DNA from 2 places in the Arthrobacter sp. HLT1-20 genome. Region 2 is predicted to be linked to the other one. Evidence: predicted binding sites of a transcription regulator. Region 2 holds the regulator's gene; the other holds the start of a gene.

Region 1 (11,485 bases), on a different contig from region 2:
GGGTGGCCCCTGAACGCCAGCGCTGCCATGAGGGTGTGGCTAGCTGAGGTGGACGAAGGCGCCGCCGAACCGTTGGAGGACCATGACCAGCTGTTGTGGGTGAACCTGGCTGATCCGCAACTCCTTGAGTTGGCATGGATTCCGGCGGACCTGCCCATTGTTCACGCGCTCATAGCTTTCACGGCAGCACAGTAGAAAAATCGCTGCGGGTGTTGAAATCCGCGGCTGCTGTGCCAGACTAAGGTCTACCGAAGATCTCAAGGAGGTTGTGCCATGACGAGTGAAAACCACCACGAACCATCGCCCGCCGGTGCCAGCGACGAAACAAAAGAAAAGTTTCGCCAGGCACTGGAAAACAAGAAGAACAAGCAGCATGGCACTGTAGAAGCTGCCAATGGCGCCAAGATCAGTGCATCCCACGGATCGGCGTCGCACAAGCGTGAGTTCCGCCGTAAGAGCGGATAAGCCACGAGTTTGCACCCCATCACTAGGATCCTTGAGGTTTCCTAGAACAAGGTAGGTGCCAGTTCGGCAGAGGCGGGAATTCCTACGGGGATTCCCGCCTCTTTGCTGGGCACAACGCCCCTGAATCCGGTTGCCGGCATGCTGCCCGCAGGGTACTGGGCTTCCTCGTGCCGTGGATCATGGATGAAACCTTGTGCGGCAAAACCGTGGCGGGCCTTGGCCTCATTGACGCGTGCGGCCAACCATTGGCGGTACTCCTTTGATGCGTAGGCGCCTGAGCCATACAGGCGCTGGTAGCGGCCCACCAAGGCGGGATGTTCACGGGCCAGCCACTGCATGAACCATTCCCTGGTGCCGGGGCGTAAGTACAGCGCGCCGGCGCTCAATCCGGTGGCCCCGGCCTGGGCCAGGGCTGCAAAGAGCGCATCCAGGGCCTCGTCGGAGTCGGTGAGCCACGGCAGGATGGGCATGGCCATGACCCCGCAGGGCAGTCCGGCGTCGCGCAGCTTGCTGATCAGCGCCAGCCGCGCCTTGGGGGAGGGGGTGCCCGGCTCGAGTGTGTGGGCCAGGTCCTCATCCAGCAGGGCCAGGGAAATGCCCATGCCCACACTGACCTGCCGGCCGGCCTGGCGCAGCACGTCCAAGTCCCTGGCCAGCAGCGTTCCCTTGGTCAAGATGGAGAAGGGTGTGCCGGAATCGGCCAGCGCCTTGATGACCCCGGGCATGAGTTGATAGCGGCCCTCAGCCCGTTGGTAGGGATCGGTGTTGGTGCCAAGGGCCACGTGATGCCGCTGCCAGCTGGCCTTAGCCAATTCCTTGGTCAGCACTTGGGCCACATTGACCTTGACCACCACTTGCGAATCAAAATCCACTCCGGAATCGAAATCAAGGTAGGTGTGGCTCTTGCGGGCAAAGCAGTACACGCAGGCGTGCGAACAGCCCCGATAAGGGTTCACCGTCCATTCAAAGGGCATGGTGGAGCTGGGTGGGACCTTGTTGAGTGCAGACTTTGAAAGCACCTCGTGAAAAGTAATGCCGGCAAACTCGGGTGTCTGAACGCTTTTGACCAGACCCGCCAAGGGCAGCAGCGGCTGCGTGGTTGGCGCTTCGCCGAGGGGAAGTGGCTGGTTGAGTTGCTGAGTTGTCCACCGCATAAATAGATTAGAACATATACTCTATTCCAGGGCAATGATGGCAGCACTAAACCCTTTTCTACCCGTCAGTAGGTATGTGCTGTGCCTCACAATTGAATGCGGCTAGGCTGTGTTCATGGGGCAACGAGGCCCCCGCTGGGTAGGTTCGCCAAGAACCCTGCGCAGCGTCAGTGAGAAGGAGCCGGAATGACCAACCTCGCCACCATCGTGGGTGCCTCAGCGCAGCGCAATCCAGCAGCTGTCGCCATAAAATTGGACGACATTGAGATCTCCTTTGGTGCGCTGGAGGTGCTCAGCGCCAAAGTGGCCGGGCTACTTGCAGCGAGGGGCGTCAAGCCGGGGGACAGGGTGGCACTCATCTCCCCGAACCTGCCACAAATGCCGCCGCTGTACTACGGAATCTTGCGCTACGGTGCCGTGGTGGTGCCCTTGAATCCGCTGTTGAAATCCCGTGAGGTTGAATACCACCTGACCGATTCCGGCGCCACCCTTGCCTTTGCCTGGGAAGGTGTCATGGGTGAGGTCCAGCTTGCCGCTGACAACACCGGCACCCGGGTTGTTCCCATCAACGCCGAGCTCATGGGGCTGCTGGCCCAAACGGAGGCGATCTCCGCGGTGGCGCCAGCGGAGAAAGACGACACCGCCGTCATCCTGTACACCTCCGGCACCACTGGCAAGCCCAAGGGTGCGGAACTAACACACGAGAACCTGCGCAGCAACGCAGAACTTTCGACAAAACTGTTCAGCATGAGTGCCGACGACGTGATCTTTGGCGGCTTGCCGTTCTTCCACGTCTTCGGCCAGACCTGCGCCTTGAATGCAGCCGTCATGGCGGGGGCCTCCGTGACCATCCTGCCCAAATTTGATCCGGTCAAGGCCTTGGAAATCATCCAGCGCGACAAGGTGACCATCTTTGAGGGGGTGCCCACCATGTACATCGCCCTATTGCGGGCGCCGGGACGTGAAAACTACGACGTCTCCAGCCTGCGGGTGGCCGCGTCAGGCGGCTCTGCCCTGCCGGTGGAAATCCTGCACGAGTTTGAGAACACCTTCAGCGCAACACTGCTGGAGGGCTATGGCCTCTCGGAAACCTCACCGGTGATCTGCTTCAACCAGGTGGATGGGATTCGCAAGCCTGGCTCCATCGGAACTGTGGTGGACGGTGCGCAGCTTAAGGTGGTGGATGACGCCGGCACCGAAGTTGAAACCGGTGCTGTGGGCGAGATTGTGGTCTCCGGTGGCTTCGTCATGAAGGGGTACTGGCGCAACCCCGAGGCCACGGCCGCCGCCATCAGGGACGGCTGGTTCTTCACGGGGGATCTGGGCCGCAAGGACGAGGACAGCGTGTTCTATATTGTTGACAGGAAGAAGGACATGATCCTGCGCGGCGGCTACAACGTGTACCCCAGGGAAGTGGAAGAAGTCCTGTACGAGCATCCTGCCGTCGCGGAGGCCGCTGTTGTGGGCAAGCCCGACGACGTCCACGGCGAGGAGATCTGCGCTGCGGTTTCGCTCAAGGATGGTGCCGCCGGTGCCGACGATCCGGACGCGCTCGCCGCTGACATCCAGGAATTCGTCAAGGCCCGCGTGGCCGCCTACAAGTACCCGCGCAAGGTGGTCATCATGGCATCCCTGCCCAAGGGGCCGACAGGAAAAATCCTCAAACGCGAGATTGTCATCACCTAGACCCGGCCGCCACAAGGCGCCTGCGTCAGCCCCCGCGGGTCCGCGCAGGCGCCTGTACGGGCAGGGCGGCTAGGCCAGCTGCCAAGTTACCTGCACCGCGGCGGAGACGGTGCTTTGCCCCGGTTCAATCGCCATGGCCCGCTCAGTGCTCATGGCCTGAAAAGCCAGCATGGGTCTGGGGGCGCCGTCGTTAACGACTCCTTCCAGGACTGAGCTGACAGCGCCCAGGGACCGGCCGGCCAATTGGGCGTATAGCTCACCCGCCCGCACGGCATCCGCCCAGGCCAGGGCCCGGGCTGCATCCTGCGCAGCCGCCGGGTTGGACACCACAGGAGTGAGGCCGTTGAGACGGACACAGTTGTTGCCGGTGTCCACAATGGCAGCAATGACGTCCTCGGAACCTTGGTCGTAGCGCAGGACAACGCTCAGGGTGCTGGAAACCGTGTAACCCGTCACCACTGAGCCGGTGCCCTCCTGCCAGCGCGTCTCCACCCGGACATCCAACGAGGAGGAACTGATGACCTCACGGGCCACGCCCAGCGACAACAGTTTGGCGTTGACGGCGTTGAGGGCCTCGCTCGCTGCTGCGTAGGCCTCCCGCGCCGAGGACTTCTGGGCTTCAATGCCGATGTTGATGTTGAAGAAGTCCGGCGCGGTTTGCACTGTGCCTTGGCCGGTGACGGTGATGGAGTGGAGGGGCTCGGTCATGGATGGTTCCTTTCCTCGGGGTGCATGGTGGGGCGTGGTGATTTGAACAACGTAAGGCGTTGCAAATAGTTCCGCAGCGCGGGAAGCCGGGTAATGGTGGGCAGTTCACGGTACCCGCCGAGTTCCAGGCCGGCGTTGCGTTCAAAGAAGTTTCTGCTGCCGGGATCCCCCGTGCGCCAGAGGGAGAAGGCGGCGCAGGCGGCATAGAGGGGCAGGAACGGCAGGCCCATGCACCAGGCGTATTGGGTGGCGTGGCCGGATTCGTGGGCCAACAAATCGGGCCTGGCGTCGATGAAGGCCCGGTCCGCCCGGTAGAAGATGACGTTGCCTACGGTGAAGGCGCCGGCAAGTGGCAGCTTGGGTGTGTAGTGGGTGCCCAGAATCAGGCCGTCCGGTCCTGTCTCCAGGGGAGTGCGACTCAACGCCGCCAGCAGCAATCCCGTGGCGGTGGACAGGTTTAGGGCGTTGGCAACGGCGCGGACATGCAGGGGCGTTTTCACGGGGCGGGATCCTTCGCCGGAAGGGTGCTCGTTGCGGTGACCGTGAGGGCTGCGAGGGCCTCGGCGGTGGCGGGCTTGGATTTATCGCAGGAGTTCAGCGGCCACTGGACGTGGATGGCACCGCCAGCAGCATTGACAAGCCACAACTCCGGCAGGATCTCGGCGTAGTCGGGGCAGGCCACGCCCGCCTCTCGGTCGCTGGGTTCGGCTAGGGCCGCCAGAAGAGGTGAAAAGTCCCCGGACAGGTGGTCAACAGTGATGATGGGATCCGGCGCCATGGTGGATGAGGCGGATCCGGCCGGCAATTCCCAGGTGCACCGGACCGCGTCGACGGGAACAAAACCGTCAGGCACCCGCCCCTTCAACTGAGCGCCGGGATCGGATGTGCTGGCTATCATCCCCGTTGCCACGGAGCAGTCCACGGCGTCCTGCAGGGAGGCCGGCTCCGGTTGGTAGTGACTGGGGAAGGTGCAGGCGGGCAGCAACAGAGCAGTCGCTGCCACGGTGATCAAGGCACCGGCCAACTTGCCCGCACTGCCCCGGCGTGCCGTGCCCCGTGCAGCCCTGGCAGGTTTCATGGCGCGGACGCCGTCAAAACTGTGCTGCCGTGCACGGTGAGCGCTGCCAGCGCCTTGGCTGTGTCAGGTTTGCCGCGGGCCTTGCCGCAGGCATCAACGGGCCACACCACATGCACCGCCTTGCCGCTTGCATTGACAAGCCACAGCCCCGGCAGGATTTCCGCATCCGCGGTGCATGCAATGCCGTCCTGGCGGTCACTGGGCTGGGCCAGGGCCGCCAGCAACGCTGTGTAGTCTCCCGCCAGCTGCTCCTGGACAACTACGTTTCCCGCCTTGCCGGAAGGGTCCGGGCTTGGGAAGAAATCCATGCGGCAGCGAACCACATCCACCGGCACGAACCCCTGGGGCACCGAGCCCATGAGGCTCGACGTCGGGGAGGAGGCGCCGTCGTCGGGTCGCCAGTCAGAGGGGGCCAGACAGTCCACCTTGTCCTGCACAGCCGCGGGGGGCGGGGTGTAGTGGGTGAGTTCCGGACCGGGGGCGGCCGTGGACGGGCTGCCCCCGGCGGGTGGGGCGCCATAGTTGACTCCAGGGGAGCATGCGCCCAGGAGCAAAGCGGCGGCCGCCAGGGCCGCGGCCCCGAATACTCTTGAACCCCTGCGGGGGAGACCGGGCATGGCTTTCATGGCGTGGGGCCTTTCACTGTCAGGATTTTGCTGTCGCTGAGGGTAAGACCACGCAGGGCCTCCCCAAGCTGGGGCTTGGCCATGGAGCAAACATCCAACGGCCACACCACGTTGGCGGCCTGGCCGGCGGCATTGACCAGCCAGAGCGACGGCAGAAGTACGGCAGCGGCCAAACAGGCAATTCCTTCCTGGCTGTCACTGGGCACAGCCAACGCAACCAAGACGGACGTGAAATCACCCGTGAACCACAGCTGCTTCACAGTCCAGCCGGTCACCCGCCCCTGCGCATCCACGGCAGGCTCCGGGGGAAAGCACTCCACGAGCTGCGCAGGCACAAAACCTGCCGGCACGCTGCCCGCAAGCATCGCCGCCGTCGTGGGGCCGGGAGCATGGGGAATAATTGATACGGAGCGCTCGCAGTCCACAGCCGGCACAACAGTTGCCGGCGCAGGGGTGTAACGGGTGATGTCCTCCGGCATGGGGTGGCACCCACCCAGTGTCAACATCAAGCACAGAAGCGGCAGGGCAACCAGCAGCGACGGGCGAGTGCCCGGCGTCGTGCATCCAGGGGAAAAAGCAGGCAGGAACCGCATGGGCCAAAGCGTAACAAGCAGGGGCGGCAAATGGGTCACGGAACGCTAAAGAGTCAGGGGCAATTGCATTACAGGGCAGGGCCCAGACGGAATTCAACACACCGGCGCCGTCAACTAGACTGGTTGAGGCGGGAGGAGCTACCCCGCCGCTTACTCGCACACGAGCTTAGGTAAAAACTGTAGATGTCAGAGATGCCCCAGAAGACGGCCGAAACGCCCGAATCAACCACCGAACCCACAACGGTCCCGGACCCGCTTGACGAAGCCGCCATTGGTGTTGCCGTCGAGGACGCGCTCGCAGCCATTGCCGCCGCAAGCACCCTGGATGAGCTCAAGGCTGCCAGGCTTGCGCACACCGGTGAGAAGTCGCCGCTGAGCCTTGCCAACCGCGTCATCGGAGGGCTGGCCAAGGAGTTCAAAGCCGCCGCTGGCAAGATCATGGGCGCCTCCCGCGGCCGTGTGGCCAAGGCCCTCGCCGCCCGCACAGACGTGCTGGAAGCCGAGGATGCTGCCCGCATCCTGGTCGAGGAGGCTGTTGATGTCACAGCAGCTCCCCGCCGCCGCCGTGCAGGCGCCCGCCACCCCTTGTCTACCCTGCAAGACCGCGTCTGCGACATCTTTGTGGGCATGGGCTGGGAAATTGCCGAAGGCCCGGAAGTGGAATCGGAATGGTTCAATTTTGACGCCTTGAACTTCAAGCCGGACCACCCCGCACGCGAAATGCAGGACACGTTCTTCGTTGAGCCGCCCGAGGCGCACCTGGTCATGCGCACCCACACCTCCCCGGTGCAGGTCCGCGCACTCCTGGAACGCGAACTGCCCGTGTACGTGCTGTGCCCCGGCAAGGTGTTCCGCACCGACGAGCTCGACGCCACACACACGCCGGTGTTCCACCAGTTCGAGGGCCTGGCCATCGACAAGAACCTGTCCATGGCGGATCTGCGCGGCACGTTGGAGCACTTTGTCCAGCAAATGTTCGGCGAAGAGGCCATTGTCCGCATGCGCCCGAACTTCTTCCCCTTCACCGAGCCGTCGGCGGAAATTGACGTTTGGCACCCCGGCGCCAAGGGCGGCCCGCGCTGGATCGAATGGGGCGGCTGCGGCATGGTCAACCCCAACGTGCTCCGCGCGGCAGGCATTGACCCGGATGAGTACTCAGGCTTTGCCTTTGGCATGGGTATTGAGCGTGCGCTCATGTTCCGCAACGAGGTTGCTGACATGCACGACATGATCGAGGGCGATGTACGTTTCAGCGAACACTTTGGGATGGAGATCTAAATCAAGTGCGTATTCCACTGACTTGGCTGCGCGAGTATGCGCAGGTACCGGCAGGAGCAACTGCCGAAGATGTAATGACTGACCTGGTCAAGGTTGGTTTTGAAGAAGAAGATGTGCACCGTCCCCTGGCTGATATCAGCGGCCCCATTGTGGTGGGCCAGGTTTTGACCATTGAGAAGGAACCGCAGTCCAACGGCAAGACCATCAACTGGTGCACCGTGCGTGTGGTTCCCGAGGGTACCGCACAAACCCTTTCCATTGAGGGGATTGACCCCTCCGGTGTGCAGGGCATTGTCTGCGGTGCGCACAACTTTGTGGTGGGGGACAAGGTTGTTGTCACCCTGCCCGGTGCCGTGCTGCCCGGCGATTTCCGCATCACCCCCCGGAACACCTACGGCCACGTCTCTGCCGGCATGATCGCCTCCGTGCGTGAGCTGGGCATAGGAGACGATCACGACGGCATTCTGGTGCTCTCCACCCTGGGCCTCGACCCGGAGTTGGGCACCGATGCGCTGGCACTGCTGGGTCTCGACGATGAAGCAGCCGAAATCAATGTGACCCCGGACCGCGGCTACGCGTTCAGCATCCGCGGCGTTGCCCGCGAATACGCGCACGCCACGGACAGCGTCTTCACCGACCCGGCCTCACTGGTTTCGGTCACCGCATCCTCAGGCCCCGGCCAGGCTGTGGCTGTTGACGACGCTGCCCCCATCTACGGCAAGCCCGGCTGCGACCGTTTTGTGGCACGCACCGTGCGCGGCATCAACGCCGCTGCGCCCACCCCGCCGTGGATGTCCTCACGCCTGCGCCTGGCTGGCATCCGCTCCATCTCGCTGCCCGTGGACATTTCCAACTACGTCATGCTGGAACTGGGGCAGCCGCTGCACTTTTACGACGCCGAGAAGGTCACCGGTGCCATTGTGGTGCGCCGCGCAGCCGCCGGCGAAACGCTGGAAACCCTTGATGGCAAGGTCCGCAAGCTCGATGCCGAGGACCTGCTGATCACCGATTCCACCGGGCCGATCGGCATTGCCGGCGTCATGGGCGGTGCCTCCACCGAGGTCTCCGCCATCACTGTCAACGTGTTGATTGAGGCTGCGCACTTCGAGGAAGTGTCCATTGCCCGTTCGCGCCGCCGCCACAAGCTGCCCTCGGAGGCGTCCAAGCGCTTTGAGCGCGGCGTTGACGTGGCGGTTGCCGACGTTGCCGCCCAGCGCGCCGTGAACCTGCTGGTTGAACTGGCCGGCGGCACGGAGGAGACCACCTCCACCGACGTTGCCTCCTATGCGGCCCCGGAGCCGGTGTTCCTGCCGTCCGGCTTCACCTCGGCCCGCATTGGTGTTGACTTCAGCCAGGCCCAGGTCATCGGTTCCCTGAGCGATCTGGGTGCTGTTGTGGAGAAGGTCGACGGCGGATATTCCGTCATTGCCCCCACCTGGCGCTACGATTTGGTCACCAAAGAGGATTTGACGGAGGAAGTTGCCCGCCTGGTGGGGTTCGACCTGATCCCGGCAACCCTGCCCACGGCGCCTCCCGGGCGTGGCTACTCACGCACGCAGCAGCAGCGCCGCCAAGTGGTCCAGGCCCTGGCTGACTCCGGTCTGACGGAGATCCTGGCCTACCCGTTCGTGTCCAAGGCAGCCAACAACACCTTCGGTGTGGCCGAGGCCGGTGCCGTTCGCACTGCGGTGAAGCTGGCAAACCCGTTGAGTGAGGAGTTTGGTTTCCTGCGGACATCGATCCTCCCGGGTCTCATTGAGATCGCCAAGCGCAACCACTCCCGCGGATTCCACGACCTGGCTTTGTTCGAGTCGGGTCTGGTGTTCCTGCCGTCCGAGTCGCTGGGCACGCCGTCCATCCCGCCGCTGGGTGCCAGGCCGTCCGCGGAAGTACTGGATGCCTTGTATGAAGGAATCCCTTACCAGCCCCTGACCCTGGCGGCCATCTTCACCGGCAAGGATTCCCCGGCAGCGCCGGGCCACACTCCCCGCCACTGGGACTGGGCCGATGCTGTGGATGCAGCCCGGCTGGTGACTGACGTTGTGGGCGTGGAGCTTGTGGTTTCACAGGGTTCGCACCAGGCGTTCCACCCCGGCCGCGCAGCGGTTTTGAGCCTGCGCAACGGTGACGTGGTTGGCTACGCCGGTGAGCTTCACCCGAAGCTGTTGGCCGAGCTGAACATGCCTGCCCGTTCCGTGGCGATGGAAATCAATGCGGAAAAGGTCTTCGCTGCTGCTCCCGACGTCATCGTGGCGAAGCACATTTCCACGTTCCCGGTGGCCACGCAGGACGTTGCCCTGGTGGTTCCCGTGGCGATTCCGGCACAGGACGTGCTGGAAACGTTGCGTGAAGGCGCCGGTGAACTGCTGGAAGACGTTGCCCTGTTCGACGAGTACCAGGGCACCGGCATTCCCGAAGGCAGCAAGTCGCTGGCGTTCGGCCTGCGTTTCCGTGCCGCCGACAGGACACTGACAGCCGATGAAGCCTCGGCTGCCCGTGCAGCAGCCGTGGAATTGGCTGCCGAACGGTTCGGCGCCACCCAGCGCTAGTCCCGCCCGGGCGTGGGCCCATCAACTGACCCGCAGAAAACGACGAAAAACGGCGCGAAATCGCGTTTTTTCGGCGATTTCTGCGGGTCAGTTGATTAATTATCTGGGTGGGCGCACCGCTCATTTAGCCGTGGTGCGCTGTCCAGCAGCCCAAAATGGTGGTGGCCATTTCATAGGCGAAGCTGCTCGCTGTGACCGTGTGAGGTCCCACCGTTGCGGGGAACGCCGTGGCGTCAACGTGCAGCGTCATGTTGTCCTTGGCAAAAACCACGTTTCCGTCCTTGGCTTGGTAGCCCGGCAGGCCGAGATTGGCCAATCCCTCAATGGGAGCGGCCTGCAGGGATCCGGCCAGTTGCTTGGCCACAGTTGCGGCGTCGGCGTTGTTGGCAGATTCAGTCACTGTCATGACAAAGCTGCCAACGTCCAGCGGGTAGGTGCAGGAGTACGTGGTTCCGTCCCAAGCGTCAGTGGTTGTGGGAGCGGCCGGAAGCCCAAGGATCTCCTTGACAGTTTGTTTGGCTTCATCAGCGCACACCATGGTTGCTGCCGCCGACGGCGCACTGGCCGTCACCGTCAGAACGCCCCGCAAGTCCGTGCCAACGGCATGGAAGGGGTAGTTTCCTGGCTTTTTGGGGGCGGCAAAGGTGGCCATGCCACCGGCGGGAACGCTGACGCTGAAGCTGGAATCAGCAGAGACGACTGTCCGGTCTTCTGCGTCCATGTTCATGACCGTTACCGTAGAGCCCGCGGCCAGCGGCGTGGGATTGATGAATGTTCCGTCTTGGATGTGGATCATCGACTCCATGGATGCGGCCCCGGACGTGGTCGCGGACGTGGCCGTGCCCGTCGAAAGTGCGGAAGGTTCCTGTCCCGGAGTGGTGGAGTTGGCCCCCGCGCCGCACCCAGTCAGGGTGAGCGCAGCGGCCAAGGCCAAGACTGTAGTGAAGCTGAAGGTCTTGTTCATCGTGGTCCAATCCAGAGTTCTTGTACTCAATTGCGGTGTCGCCGAGGTGGCTAGCCGGCGTGGCTGGACACGAGATGCCCGTAGACCACGGTGTTTTCGGTGAATTCGCCGGTGCTGGGCTCATAGCCGCCACAGGTGATGAGCCGGATCTCGGCACGTTTGGTGTTGCCGTAGACCGCAAGGGTGGGGAATGCGTCCTTTTTGAACACTTCGCTTCTATCCACGGCAAAGACAGCCACGCTCCCATCAGTGCGGGAGACTGAAAAAGTCTGGCCGGCAGTGAGCTCGTGCAGGCGGTAAAACACGCCTTCGGCAATGGTTGTGGTGTTCACATGCCCCAAAATGACCGAGGGTCCCAGCTCCCCGGGTGTGGGCGAGAACTTG
Region 2 (11,485 bases):
ACAGCGTGATGGTGACACACAGCTCCGGGCCGGTTCCCCCGCCCTTGACCAACTGACCGTGGGCTGAGGATTTTTTGCGCCACTGGGATTCTATGCCCTGGCCAACGCTGGCGGAAATGTCCACCACGGCACTGTTACCAAGAGCCGACACAGATTGGGCCAGAACATTTTGCACTGCCGCGTCAGCGTAACTGGGCAGCCATGTCTGCTGTTGGGCCAACGCCCACATTGCTGGGCGGCGGATCACAAAGGGCCGCTCCGAGCCAGGGTCCAGCACCATCAGCTGAGCGTCCTCCGCGACGGCAGACAACGCTGCCCGGGCCGCATACACGGCAACGGGCCGAGCCTCGGGGTGCCATTGTGTAAGGGCTTGGGCATGCGTGAATGCCGGCAGCACCCGGCGCCCGTCGGGTCCCTGCAAGGTCACCAGGGCCATGTCCGATTCCTTGTCGGACACCAGGCCGTTCTCCCCTACTGTGTGCTCGGCGAGCTGAGCAACAATGGGGATGAAGACACGGGCCTGCGCCAGGGCGGCTATGACCTGCGCTTCAGTACCTGAACCTGCGGCCAGTGCCTCCATGGCGGCAGCGAAACCGGTGTCCATGGCGCCGTCGTCAGCGTCAAAGTTGTGGTACTTTTCCTGTGCAGGCAGCTCCCGCCCAGCCCACGGCTGCCCGGCCGAATCCGTGGATCCGCCGGCACCGGCCAAGGCTTGGGCAATGTGGCCGGGCAGCTGCTTCTTGGGCATCTCGGTCATGAATTAGCGGCGGCCGGCCACGTCAAGGGCCTGCGGCAGGGTGAACTGGCCGGAGTAGAGGGCCTTGCCGATGATGGCTCCTTCAACTCCCTCGCCCACGAGCTCGCGCAACACACGGAGGTCTTCAAGGCTGGAAATGCCGCCCGAGGCCACCACGGGCTTGGCGGTGCGGGTGCACATTTCACGCAGCAGTTCAACGTTGGGGCCGCGCAGGGTACCGTCCTTGGTGACGTCGGTGACGACGTAACGGGCACAGCCGGCGTCTTCCAGGCGGGCCAAGACCTCCCAAATATCGCCACCCTCCTTGGTCCAGCCCCGTCCGGCCAGGGTGGTGCCACGGACATCCAAGCCCACGGCGATCTTGTCACCAAATCTGTCGATGACCCTGGCGGTCCACTCGGGGTTTTCCAGTGCTGCCGTGCCGAGGTTGACCCGGCCCACACCCAATTCCAGGGCGGCTTCCAGGGAAGCGTCATCGCGGAGTCCGCCGGACAGCTCAACCTTGATGTCCAGGGCCGCCACCATCTCGCGCAGCAGGTGCACGTTGGAGCCGCGGCCGAACGCGGCGTCAAGGTCCACGAGGTGAACCCATTCGGCGCCGTCGTTCTGCCAGTTGAGGGCGGCCTCGAGCGGCGAACCGTAGCCGGTCTCAGATCCGGCCTCGCCCTGAACCAGACGAACCGCCTGTCCATCTACGATGTCGACCGCGGGCAGCAATTCCAAAATGGGGGTGGTCATGGGGTCCTCAACGTGACTAGTACTTGCGAATGTGAAGTGGAGCGTGTGTGCGCCGGGCTAAACGCCGGCACTCACTGGGTGAACATGTAGGCGGCCACGAGCGACATGGCCGCCAATACGGCAAAGCTGATGGGTATCCATCGGGCAGTTTTCTGCTGGTAGAACGTGTAGGCGCCGCCAATGAGCAGCCCCGCCAAACCCATCAAAAGCAAGGACCACATTATTTGGCCGCCTTGTTCAGTGACAAGACCCAGTTGCGCAGCAGGCGTGCACCAGCATCGCCCGACTTTTCCGGGTGGAACTGGGTTGCGCACAGCGGTCCGTTTTCAACCGCGGCAATGAAGGGCGCACCGTGCTCCGACCACGTGACCATGGGTGGACGCATCTTCGGCTGGAGTACTTCAAAGTCCCATTTCTGCACACCATAGGAGTGCACAAAGTAGAAACGCTCGTTTTCAACGCCGTCAAACAACATGGAACCTTCGGGCGCCTGAACCGTATTCCACCCCATGTGCGGGACAACAGGGGCTGGCAGCAGCTCAACTGTTCCTGGCCACTCCCCCATGCCTTCTTCGTGGACGCCGTGCTCGAATCCTGCGTCAAAAAGCACCTGCATGCCTACACAAATACCCAGAACGGCGCGGCCTCCGGCCACACGGCGTCCGATCATGCGCAACGCATCAACGTTTTTGAGTTCCTTCATGACCGAACCGAAGGCACCCACTCCCGGCACCACCAGGCCGTCGGCGTTCAACACGTCCTCGGCCTTGGCACTGAGTTTAACCGTGGCGCCTGCCCGTTCCAAGGCGCGTACGGCGGAGCGCACATTGCCTGAACCGTAGTCGAGGACAGTGACCGTGGGCTTATTTTCTCCTGCTGGCAGGGTGGTTGCGGAGCTCACAAAAGGCCCTTCGTGGACGGAATTCCTGTAACGCGGGGATCTGATTCAATGGCTGAACGCAGGGCCCGGGCAAAGGCCTTGAACTGGGCCTCAACAATGTGGTGCGGATCGCGGCCGGCAATGACAGTCATGTGCAGGCAAATTTGTGCGTGCAAGGTGATGGCTTCAAAAACGTGGCGGGTCAAAGATCCTGTGAAGTGTCCGCCGATCAGGTGATATTCCTGGCCTGCGGGCTCGCCACCATGAACCAGGTAGGGTCGGCCGGAAACATCCACGACTGCATTGGCCAGCGCCTCATCCAGCGGGATGGTGGCTTCGCCGAAGCGGCGGATGCCCGCCTTGTTCCCCAAGGCTTCCTTCAGGACCTCACCGAAGGAAATGGCCACATCTTCCACCGTGTGGTGCGCGTCAATGTGCGTGTCGCCGGTGGCCTTAATGTTCATGTCGATCAGCGAGTGCTTGGACAGGGCTGTCAGCATGTGGTCGTAGAACGGGACTGAGGTGTCAATCGTGGAAACACCGGTGCCGTCCAGGTTGATTTCCACCAACACGCTGGACTCGCTGGTTACTCGTTCCAAACGGGCTGTGCGTCCCTGGCCGGGCTGCGGGCTGTTCTCAGTCATTGCACAAGTCCTTTGGTTTGTGTACGCGCCCCCTTGCCCTTGGCGACGCAGGGCAGGGCTGGGCTCGCGAACTTTTCTCTGTATGACACCAGTTTAGGAGAGAAGGCATGGTTATGCCCAAAACAGTCCGCTGCGATGCCGCCGGTGCCCGGCATGGCAGCGTTGTCCGCATCTGGGACTAGCCGGCCAGGATGGCGCGCAGCCCGTTGAGGAAAGCAGTTGTTTCTGCTTCGGTTCCAGCGGTCACGCGCAGGTGACCGGGAATTCCGACGTCGCGAATCAACACTCCGTTGGCCAACAAGGCTTTCCAGACGGCCTGGGGGTTCTCCAGCCCGCCAAAGAAGACAAAGTTTGAGTCCGAGGGGGCCGGGGAAAGTCCCAGGTTTGTCAGCTCCGTGACGATCCGGTCCCGTTGAACCTTGATGGCCTCCACATTGGCCAGCAGGGATGTTGAGGTGCGCAGGGCCGCGACGGCGGTAGCCTGGGTGATGGCCGACAGGTGATAAGGCAGGCGCACCAAACGGAGCGCGTCGGTGACTTCCGGCGCCGCTGCGAGATAGCCGAGACGCGCACCAGCCAAGGCAAACGCCTTGCTCATGGTCCGTGAAACCACCAGGCGGGGCCGGCCTTCCAGCAGGCTCAGGGCACTGGCGGTTCCTGTGTGCGCAAATTCTGCATAAGCCTCATCAACAATGACGATGCACTGCGATGCTTCACCTGCTGCATAAACAGCCTCCACCACGTCAAGGCCGAGGGCCGTTCCAGTGGGATTGTTGGGCGAGCAGAGGAAGACAATGTTCGGGGCGGCCGCACGCACTTGATCCGCGGCCGATGCCGCGGACAAGCTGTAGTCTTGCTCGCGCAAGCCGGCAAGGTACCCCGTTCCCGTGCCACTGGCCAGCAAGGGGTACATGGAGTATGTGGGCGGGAATCCCAGGGCGGTGCGTCCCGGTCCGCCAAATGCCTGGAGGATCTGCTGCAGCACTTCATTGGAACCGTTTGCGGCCCACAGGTTGTCTTCATTGAGACCGTGGCCCAAATACGCCGCCAATTCCTGGCGGAGTGTGGTGAATTCCCTGTCGGGGTACCTGTTGAGGCCTTCAAGTTCCCTGGCCACAGCAGCCAAGATAGCCTCTTTGGCATCTGCCGGGACGCCAAAGGTGTTTTCATTGACGTTCAACAGCACGGGAACGTCAAGTTGCGGGGCGCCGTAGGGATGCAGTCCGCGCAGATCGTCGCGGAGTGGCAATTGACCTAAGCGTTCAAACTGATCCATGACACCAGCTTAATTGCCAGCGTCTGAAATTTCCGAAACGGTGACAGTATGCGGACACCTCACCCGAACCGTTGGGGCAAGTCTTGTGGGCTTGCCGTCCAGTAGTGTTCTACTTCGGGATGGGAACGAACAGGCGCTGGCCGGCCTGCAGTACGCCCGTGCCCAACTCATTCAGGGCAACAATTTCACGAACCACGTCCCGGACATCCCGATTCGGATTGGTGGCTCCGGCGATACTCCACAGGCTGTCACCCTGAAGAACTGTCACGGAATGCGCATAGTTGTCCATGTCGACGGCCATGTTTTCCACTCCCGCATGGGCCGGGCTCGCCAGCGAGCTGAAAACAATGGCCAGCGCCACAAAGACCAGGATCGATGAGGCCACCAGGGCCGGAAGACCAAAGAGCACCAGCCTGCCCCTGCGCGTCAAAGTAAGCTTGACAGGCGCCGCCGCCAGCGGGAGCTGATGCGGCCGGTGACTGGCACCGCTGCCGCCAAACAAGCCCTTGGGTGTACTGCTGAGAGTTCCTGCGGAGATAACCATTGCATTCATGACTTCTCGTCCTTTCACCGTGGATCTGGATCCTTGGCCACACCTGCCGACTGGATCGAAATTCCACGCTTCATATCTTCGATAGAACGTATGTTCTAATTTGCTACTAGTACAGTTTTAGCATCTATAGACGACACTTGCCAAGGGTTGATAGAACAAATGTTTGAAATTGCCCGCCTTGTGGCTTAAACTTGGATTACAAGGATTAGCCGCTAGATGCAGTCCACCAGCAGGCACTGACATTGTTCAGGGCAGCCAAGAAAGGACCCGGAACCATGGCGCTTCAAGAACCTCCGCACCGCATCCCCCAAGCGCCCAGCCGCGCTGGCATGAAGGGGTTGACCGTTCGGCAGAAAAAGATCCTCGAGTGCATCCAGCGCTCCATTGCCGACAAGGGCTACCCGCCCTCCATGCGTGAAATTGGCGACTCCGTGGGGCTGGCCAGTCTTTCCAGCGTCACACACCAATTGACGCAGCTTGAGCGCCATGGCTATTTGCGCAGGGATCCCAAACGTCCCCGTGCCATGGAAGTCTTGATTCCGCTGGTTCTGGACAACGGCGAGGTGGAAATCGAGGGCGTCAGCGCCCCGTCAAAGTTGCGCAGCTCCAACGGGCTCAACTTTGCCGAGCTCAGCAGTTCCTCGGACACTGCTTTTGTTCCGCTCGTGGGACGCATCGCAGCCGGCGGGCCCATCTTGGCCGACCAGTCGGTGGATGACATTATGCCGTTGCCACGGCAGATTGTGGGCAGCGGTGAGCTGTTCATGCTCAAGGTCCAGGGCGATTCCATGATCGACGCCGCAATCTGCGACGGCGACTGGGTTGTGGTGCGGCAACAGCAAACAGCCAACAACGGCGACATTGTGGCAGCACTTCTGGACGATGAAGCCACAGTGAAGACCTTCCGCCAGCGCGACGGCCACACCTGGCTACTGCCCCAGAACACACGCTACGAACCCATCTTGGGCGACCACGCCACCATCATGGGCAAAGTAGTCTCGGTGCTCCGCAGCCTCTAGGCGCGCCAAATAACACGCATACGGATTCATTGTTCCTGAGGGCCAGGAACGGGTATTTTCCGGCTACTATCCGACACGTCGGCCGCGGGCTGGGCCCACGAGCGCGAGGGCCCCGCTGCGAGCTTGCGAGCAGTGGGAGCGCTTGGGGCCTTTGGTGTCTCCTTTACGTAGCCTACAAAAATACCCGTTCCTGGCCCTTGGCGTTATTTGCCGGAGAGCCGTTCCAGGGCAGCCAGAGCCACGGCACGGTCCTTGGTGGCCCAGAACGGCGGGAGGGCTGCGCGCAGGAACCCGCCGTAGCTGGCGTTGGCCAGGCGTGAATCGAGCACTGCCACGACTCCCCTGTCGGCGCTGGAGCGGATCAGGCGCCCCACACCCTGGGCCAGCCGCACGGCTGCGTGGGTGGCGGAGATGGCGATGAAACCGTCGCCACCGCTTTGCGCAACCGCACGGGCCCTAGCTGTCACCAAGGGGTCATCCGGGCGTGGGAACGGAATCCTGTCAATGACCACCAGCCGGCAGGAGGCACCCTGCACGTCAACACCCTGCCACAGTGACATGGTGCCGAACAGGCAGGTGTCCGGTTCATCGGCAAATTCCTTGATGAGCCCGGCCATGGAGGAATCGCCCTGGCACAAAATCTTGACGGAGAGTTTCTTGCGCAGTTTCTCTGCAGCGTCTTCGGCTGCACGCCGCGACGAGAACAGCGCCAACGTTCCGCCGCCGGCGGCGGTGATCAGCGCAGCAAGTTCATCCAGTTGCTCCGCTGACATGCCAAAACCCGGTTTTTGCAGATGTGCCGCCACATACAGCATGCCTTGCTTGGGGTAGTCAAAGGGAGAGCCGACGTCGGCCCCCGTCCAGGAGGGTGCGTTGGGGCCCAAGAGGCCCAGTCCGCCTGCCGTTGCCTGGAAAGACTCGCCAATGGCCAAGGTTGCCGAGGTCAGCACCACTGTGCGGTCGGCGAACAAGCCCTCGCGCAGCTTCATGGCCACACTGAGCGGTGCAATGTTGATGACGGCCGGCTCGCCGTCGTCGGCCTTCTGGTAGCCCTTGCCCGGGGTGAAGCTCCCCGGCCGTGAGGCCCACACCACCTCTCGGGCATCAGCGGCGGCCAACAACCGCTCGCACAGGTCGAAGATCAGGTTCAGCCGGGCCCGGGCAATGGAACGGCCCCCGTCCACGGCAGCGTTGCCTTCGGGCTTGGAATCCGAGAGTGCCGCCCGCACGGCGTCACGCACTTGTTCAATTGCTTGGCTTTGGGTTGGGTTCAGGCCATTGGGCAGCAGCCCCTCTGCCGTGCCGGCGAAGGCCAGGTCAAGGGCTGCCGCGCTGGCGTGAATGGCGTCAACGGAAACCGCCGTGTGCTTGCGGGTGCTGGAGGCCGCTGCCTGCACCATTTGCACCGAGAGCTGTCCCGTGACTGCGCCGGTGACACGGTCCTGCAATTCGTGGGCCTCATCCACCACCACCACGTCGTAATCGGGCAGGACCGCAATACCTTCGAACGCGCTGATGGCCAGCATGGCGTGGTTGGTCACCACAATGTCAGCCTCGGCGCCGCGGGCGCGTGCCAATTCCGAGAAGCATTCGGTGGCCAGCGGGCACTTTTGCGCCCCCAGGCATTCCATGGAGGTCACTGACACCTGCCGCCAGGCCTTATCGGTCACGCCGGGGACCAGCTCGTCCCGATCACCGGTGTCGGTGTCCTGCGCCCACTCACGAAGCCGCACCACCTCCCTCCCCAGCTGAGATGTGGGGCCGGTGGCAGCCCCCGGCAAATGGTTGACGGATGAATCTTCTCCGAGCGTGAACAAGGCGCCTTCGCCGGTGTCCTCGGAGGGGAAACCGCCACCCAGCTTCTGCTTGCACACGTAGTTGCTGCGGCCTTTGACCAGGGCAACATCAATGGCGCGCGGCAGGAGAGGTTCCAGGGCAGCGAGCAGGCGCGGCACATCACGGCCCACAATCTGGGCCTGCAGCGCCAGGGTGGCCGTGGCCACCACTGCCGGCTTGTCACTGGTGAGGGCATTGACAATCAGCGGGATCAGATAGGCAAGCGATTTTCCCGTGCCTGTTCCGGCCTGCACCAACAGGTGGTCGCCGCTTTCAATGGCGCCCACCACACGGCGCACCATCTCATGCTGGCCATCACGGCGTTGGCCGCCCATGGCTTCCACAGCCCTGTCCAGAAGTTCCAGTGCTTGTTGCGAAAATTCACTGTCAGCCATGTTGGACAAACGGTTCAACCTCGGCTGCCAGGTCTTCGCGGACCCGGACGTGGGCCACAGTTCCGTGCTCGCCGTGCTCCAGCGTGATGATCTCGGCGTCGGAGCGGTGTAACTTGTTCAAAACATCGCCGCGGTCGTAGGGGATCAGCAGCGTCAAGGTGACGCTGGGGTGCGGAATTCCCTCGCTGATGGCCTGGAGCAGCTCTTCGATGCCTTGCCCCGTTCGGGCGGAAACCACTACAGTGTTGGCCTCGTGCTGGCGCAGCCGTTCCACCACAAAAGGATCGGCGATGTCCCCCTTGTTCAAGATGATCAGCTCAGGGATCTTCAGCGCATCGACTTCGGCGAAGACTGTTCGAACGGCAGCAATCTGCCCCTCGGGATCGGGGTGGGAGGCGTCCACAATGTGCAGGATCAAGTCTGCGTCCGCCACCTCCTCCAAAGTGGAGCGGAAGGCTTCAACCAACTGGGTGGGCAGCGAACGCACAAACCCAACGGTGTCCACCAGTGTGTAGCCCAGGCCGTCGGCCGTCTCGGTCTTGCGCACTGTGGGATCCAAGGTGGCGAACAAGGCATTTTCTACCAATACGCCGGCATCGGTGAGACGGTTCAGCAGGGACGACTTTCCGGCATTGGTGTAACCGGCAATGGCCACCGAGGGCACGTTGTTGCGCTTGCGGTTGGCACGCTTGGTTTCGCGTGCCGGCTTCATGGCGGCAATCTCCCGGCGCAGCTTGGCCATCTTGGTGCGAATTTTTCGCCTGTCCAGCTCCATCTTGGTTTCACCGGGTCCACGGGAACCAATGCCACCGCCGGCGGCGCCCACACGGCCACCAGCCTGGCGGGACATGGACTCGCCCCAGCCACGCAGGCGCGGCAGCAGGTATTCCATTTGGGCCAGTTCAACCTGGGCCCGACCTTCACGTGACTTTGCGTGCTGGGCGAAGATATCCAGGATCAGGGCTGTCCTGTCAATGACCTTGACCTTGACAACTTCTTCCAGGGTACGCCGCTGGGACGGGGCCAGGTCGCCGTCAATGATCACGGTGTCCGCGCCCGTGGCCTGGACAATTTCCTTGAGTTCTTGGGCCTTGCCGGTGCCAAGGTAGGTGGCCGGGTCCGGCTTGGCACGGCGCTGCACCATTCCGTCGAGCACCTCGGAGCCGGCCGTTTCGGCGAGTGCCGCCAGCTCGCGAAGGGAGTTCTCGGCGTCGGCCATGGTGCCTTGGGACCACAGTCCGGCCAAGACAACGCGCTCCAACCGCAACTGGCGGTATTCCACCTCTGTGACGTCTTCAAGTTCCGTGGACAGCCCTGAGCGACGGCGCAGGGCGTTGCGCTCAGCAAGTTCTTCCTGGGCACCGTCAAAACTGCTGTGTTGGAAGTCAAGGGTGGATACGGCCTGGGCCTGCCCGCCCAGGGGCCGCGTGGCGGGAGTGCCGCCATGAGGATCCTGGGCATCCAACTCGCTGTCGGCACGCACGGCACGGCTTGTTGCCGCGTCCTTCGCCAAGATCCGTTCAATGACGGCTTCAATCTCGGCAACCGATAGATCCGTGCCACCTTGGCCGGACTTTTGCGAAGGTGTCCCGTTCTTGCCGCCGTCGGGCAGCTCGTTATTGTCGGAACCAGTGTGTGCAGATGCGTTGGACATATTCTCCTCATAGACGCTTACCCTCAATCGTAGTCGCGGCCGCCCACACTCACACCTTTTCAGCCCAGAGCTTGTGGATAAGCCAGCACCGCTCCCGGTGGCGCTTAGGCGCGCCTAGATACACAAACGCGCGAATTCGCACTAATCTGGCATGACTATGGGTACTCAGGGTGCAGATCACTATTTCAGTTCACAACCGTCAACACCGATGAAACGCCGACCCCTCAGCGTGGTTTTGGTCGGTGCAACACGTCAATTGCAAACAGCGGGGGGCATCTTCAGCCCCGACGGGGTGGACAAGGGCACCACCATTCTGCTCTCCGAGGCGCCGCCGCCCGCCGCCGCAGGCAATCTGCTGGACATTGGTTGCGGCTGGGGCCCTATCGCGCTGAGTCTGGCCCTGCACTCCCCCGCAGCAACCGTCTACGCCGTGGACGTCAATGAGCGCTCCATCGAGCTGACCATTGACAACGCCAAGGCCCTTGGCCTGGACAACGTCCGCGCCTCCACCCCGGACGCGGTCGAGCCGGATGTGCGCTTCAACACCATCTGGTCCAACCCGCCCATCCGCGTGGGCAAAGCGGAACTGCATTCGATCCTGCTGATGTGGCTGCCGCGTCTGGCCCACAACGGCACCGCGTACCTGGTGGTTCAAAAGAACCTGGGCTCGGATTCGCTGCAGCGCTGGCTGACCACCGAACTGACCGAACAGTTCCCCGACGCCGGGTTCACCGTGGCCCGCGACTCCACCAACAAGGCGTTCAGGATTTTGCGCGTCACCCGCACCAAGCCGTAGCTGCCGGAATCTGTTGCGCGAAGAGGCCGTGCCCGTCAGGGGCAGGGCCTCTTCGCGTCTCAATGCTGCCGCTCTGCTTGGGTAGAGCTGGCGCTAGGCAATGACGCCTTCCGCCACGATGACGGCGGGCCCGCTCAGTTCAACGTGCTCGCGTCCTTTTGCACCGGCGAAGAACCGCACGCCCACCTCGCCGCCGGGCACGGCAACGGTCCAGGTATCCGGGGCTTCGGCGCCTGCCCAGAAGCGGATGGCGGCAGCGGCCGCGCACGCTCCCGTGCCGCAGGACAAGGTCTCCCCCACGCCACGCTCGTGGACGCGCATGCTGACGTGTCCGACGTCGTCCCTCACCAAGGGCTCGGCCGGCACCACAAACTCAACGTTGGTTCCGTCCGGGGGAACCGGGGTGACCACGGGGGCCTCGCCCAGCTTGGTGCCGGCCAGCTCGCTCATGTCCGCAAGGGCCACCACCGTATGCGGATTGCCCATGCTGATGGACAGGGCCGGGCGGTCCACCTCCAGACCGGCAGCGGCCACCAAGGAATCGGAGCCGCCCTGTGCCGCCTGTTCGGGGAAGATGAAGGCCCAAGGGCCCATGTCCACCCGGTAGCCGTTGGCGCTCCGTGACACCACCTTGATTCCGGCCCGGGTGCCAATGGTCAGCTCCTCGTCCGGCGCCAGCGTCACCAGTCCCTGGGTCAGCAGGAAGTGGACAAAGACGCGCACCCCGTTGCCGCACATTTCCGAGCGAGTACCGTCGCCGTTGTTGTAGTCCATGAACCACTCGGCCGCTGGGTGCACGGCCAGCAACGCGACGCCCTCGCTGACATGCTTGGAACGCACGGCACGGATCAAACCGTCACCGCCAATCCCGCGGTGGCGATCGCACAGGGCCGCAATCTGCTCCGGTGCTAGTTCGTGCAAGCCGTCGGGATCGGCC

Evidence for each region. The regulator LexA, encoded in region 2, represses DNA repair genes until DNA is damaged. The targets are predictions, from matches to a motif close to TCGAACANNTGTTCGA.
Region 1: ACX80Q_RS15165 (Rv2578c family radical SAM protein) is a predicted target of LexA. The motif match lies at 1,628-1,643, and genes of this name have one in related genera.

The regions. Positions count from the first base shown of each region.
Region 1 covers NZ_JBTNDR010000034.1:1,983-13,467, forward strand. The annotation lists gene ACX80Q_RS15155 ((deoxy)nucleoside triphosphate pyrophosphohydrolase) at 1-195, shown strand, start outside; gene ACX80Q_RS15160 (DUF5302 domain-containing protein) at 274-465, shown strand; gene ACX80Q_RS15165 (Rv2578c family radical SAM protein) at 507-1,619, opposite strand; gene ACX80Q_RS15170 (long-chain-fatty-acid--CoA ligase) at 1,806-3,305, shown strand; gene ACX80Q_RS15175 (SIMPL domain-containing protein) at 3,375-4,013, opposite strand; gene ACX80Q_RS15180 (hypothetical protein) at 4,010-4,513, opposite strand; gene ACX80Q_RS15185 (hypothetical protein) at 4,510-5,091, opposite strand; gene ACX80Q_RS15190 (hypothetical protein) at 5,088-5,717, opposite strand; gene ACX80Q_RS15195 (hypothetical protein) at 5,714-6,196, opposite strand; gene pheS (phenylalanine--tRNA ligase subunit alpha) at 6,503-7,588, shown strand; gene pheT (phenylalanine--tRNA ligase subunit beta) at 7,594-10,137, shown strand; gene ACX80Q_RS15210 (cupredoxin domain-containing protein) at 10,262-11,101, opposite strand; gene ACX80Q_RS15215 (class F sortase) at 11,152-11,485, opposite strand, start outside.
Region 2 covers NZ_JBTNDR010000014.1:83,231-94,715, reverse strand. The annotation lists gene ACX80Q_RS09770 (SseB family protein) at 1-757, opposite strand, end outside; gene priA (bifunctional 1-(5-phosphoribosyl)-5-((5-phosphoribosylamino)methylideneamino)imidazole-4-carboxamide isomerase/phosphoribosylanthranilate isomerase PriA) at 761-1,495, opposite strand; gene ACX80Q_RS09760 (hypothetical protein) at 1,567-1,716, opposite strand; gene hisH (imidazole glycerol phosphate synthase subunit HisH) at 1,716-2,396, opposite strand; gene hisB (imidazoleglycerol-phosphate dehydratase HisB) at 2,393-3,019, opposite strand; gene ACX80Q_RS09745 (histidinol-phosphate transaminase) at 3,198-4,295, opposite strand; gene ACX80Q_RS09740 (LysM peptidoglycan-binding domain-containing protein) at 4,405-4,848, opposite strand; gene lexA (transcriptional repressor LexA) at 5,124-5,867, shown strand; gene ACX80Q_RS09730 (ATP-dependent DNA helicase) at 6,071-8,098, opposite strand; gene hflX (GTPase HflX) at 8,091-9,752, opposite strand; gene ACX80Q_RS09720 (class I SAM-dependent methyltransferase) at 9,961-10,548, shown strand; gene dapF (diaminopimelate epimerase) at 10,642-11,485, opposite strand, start outside.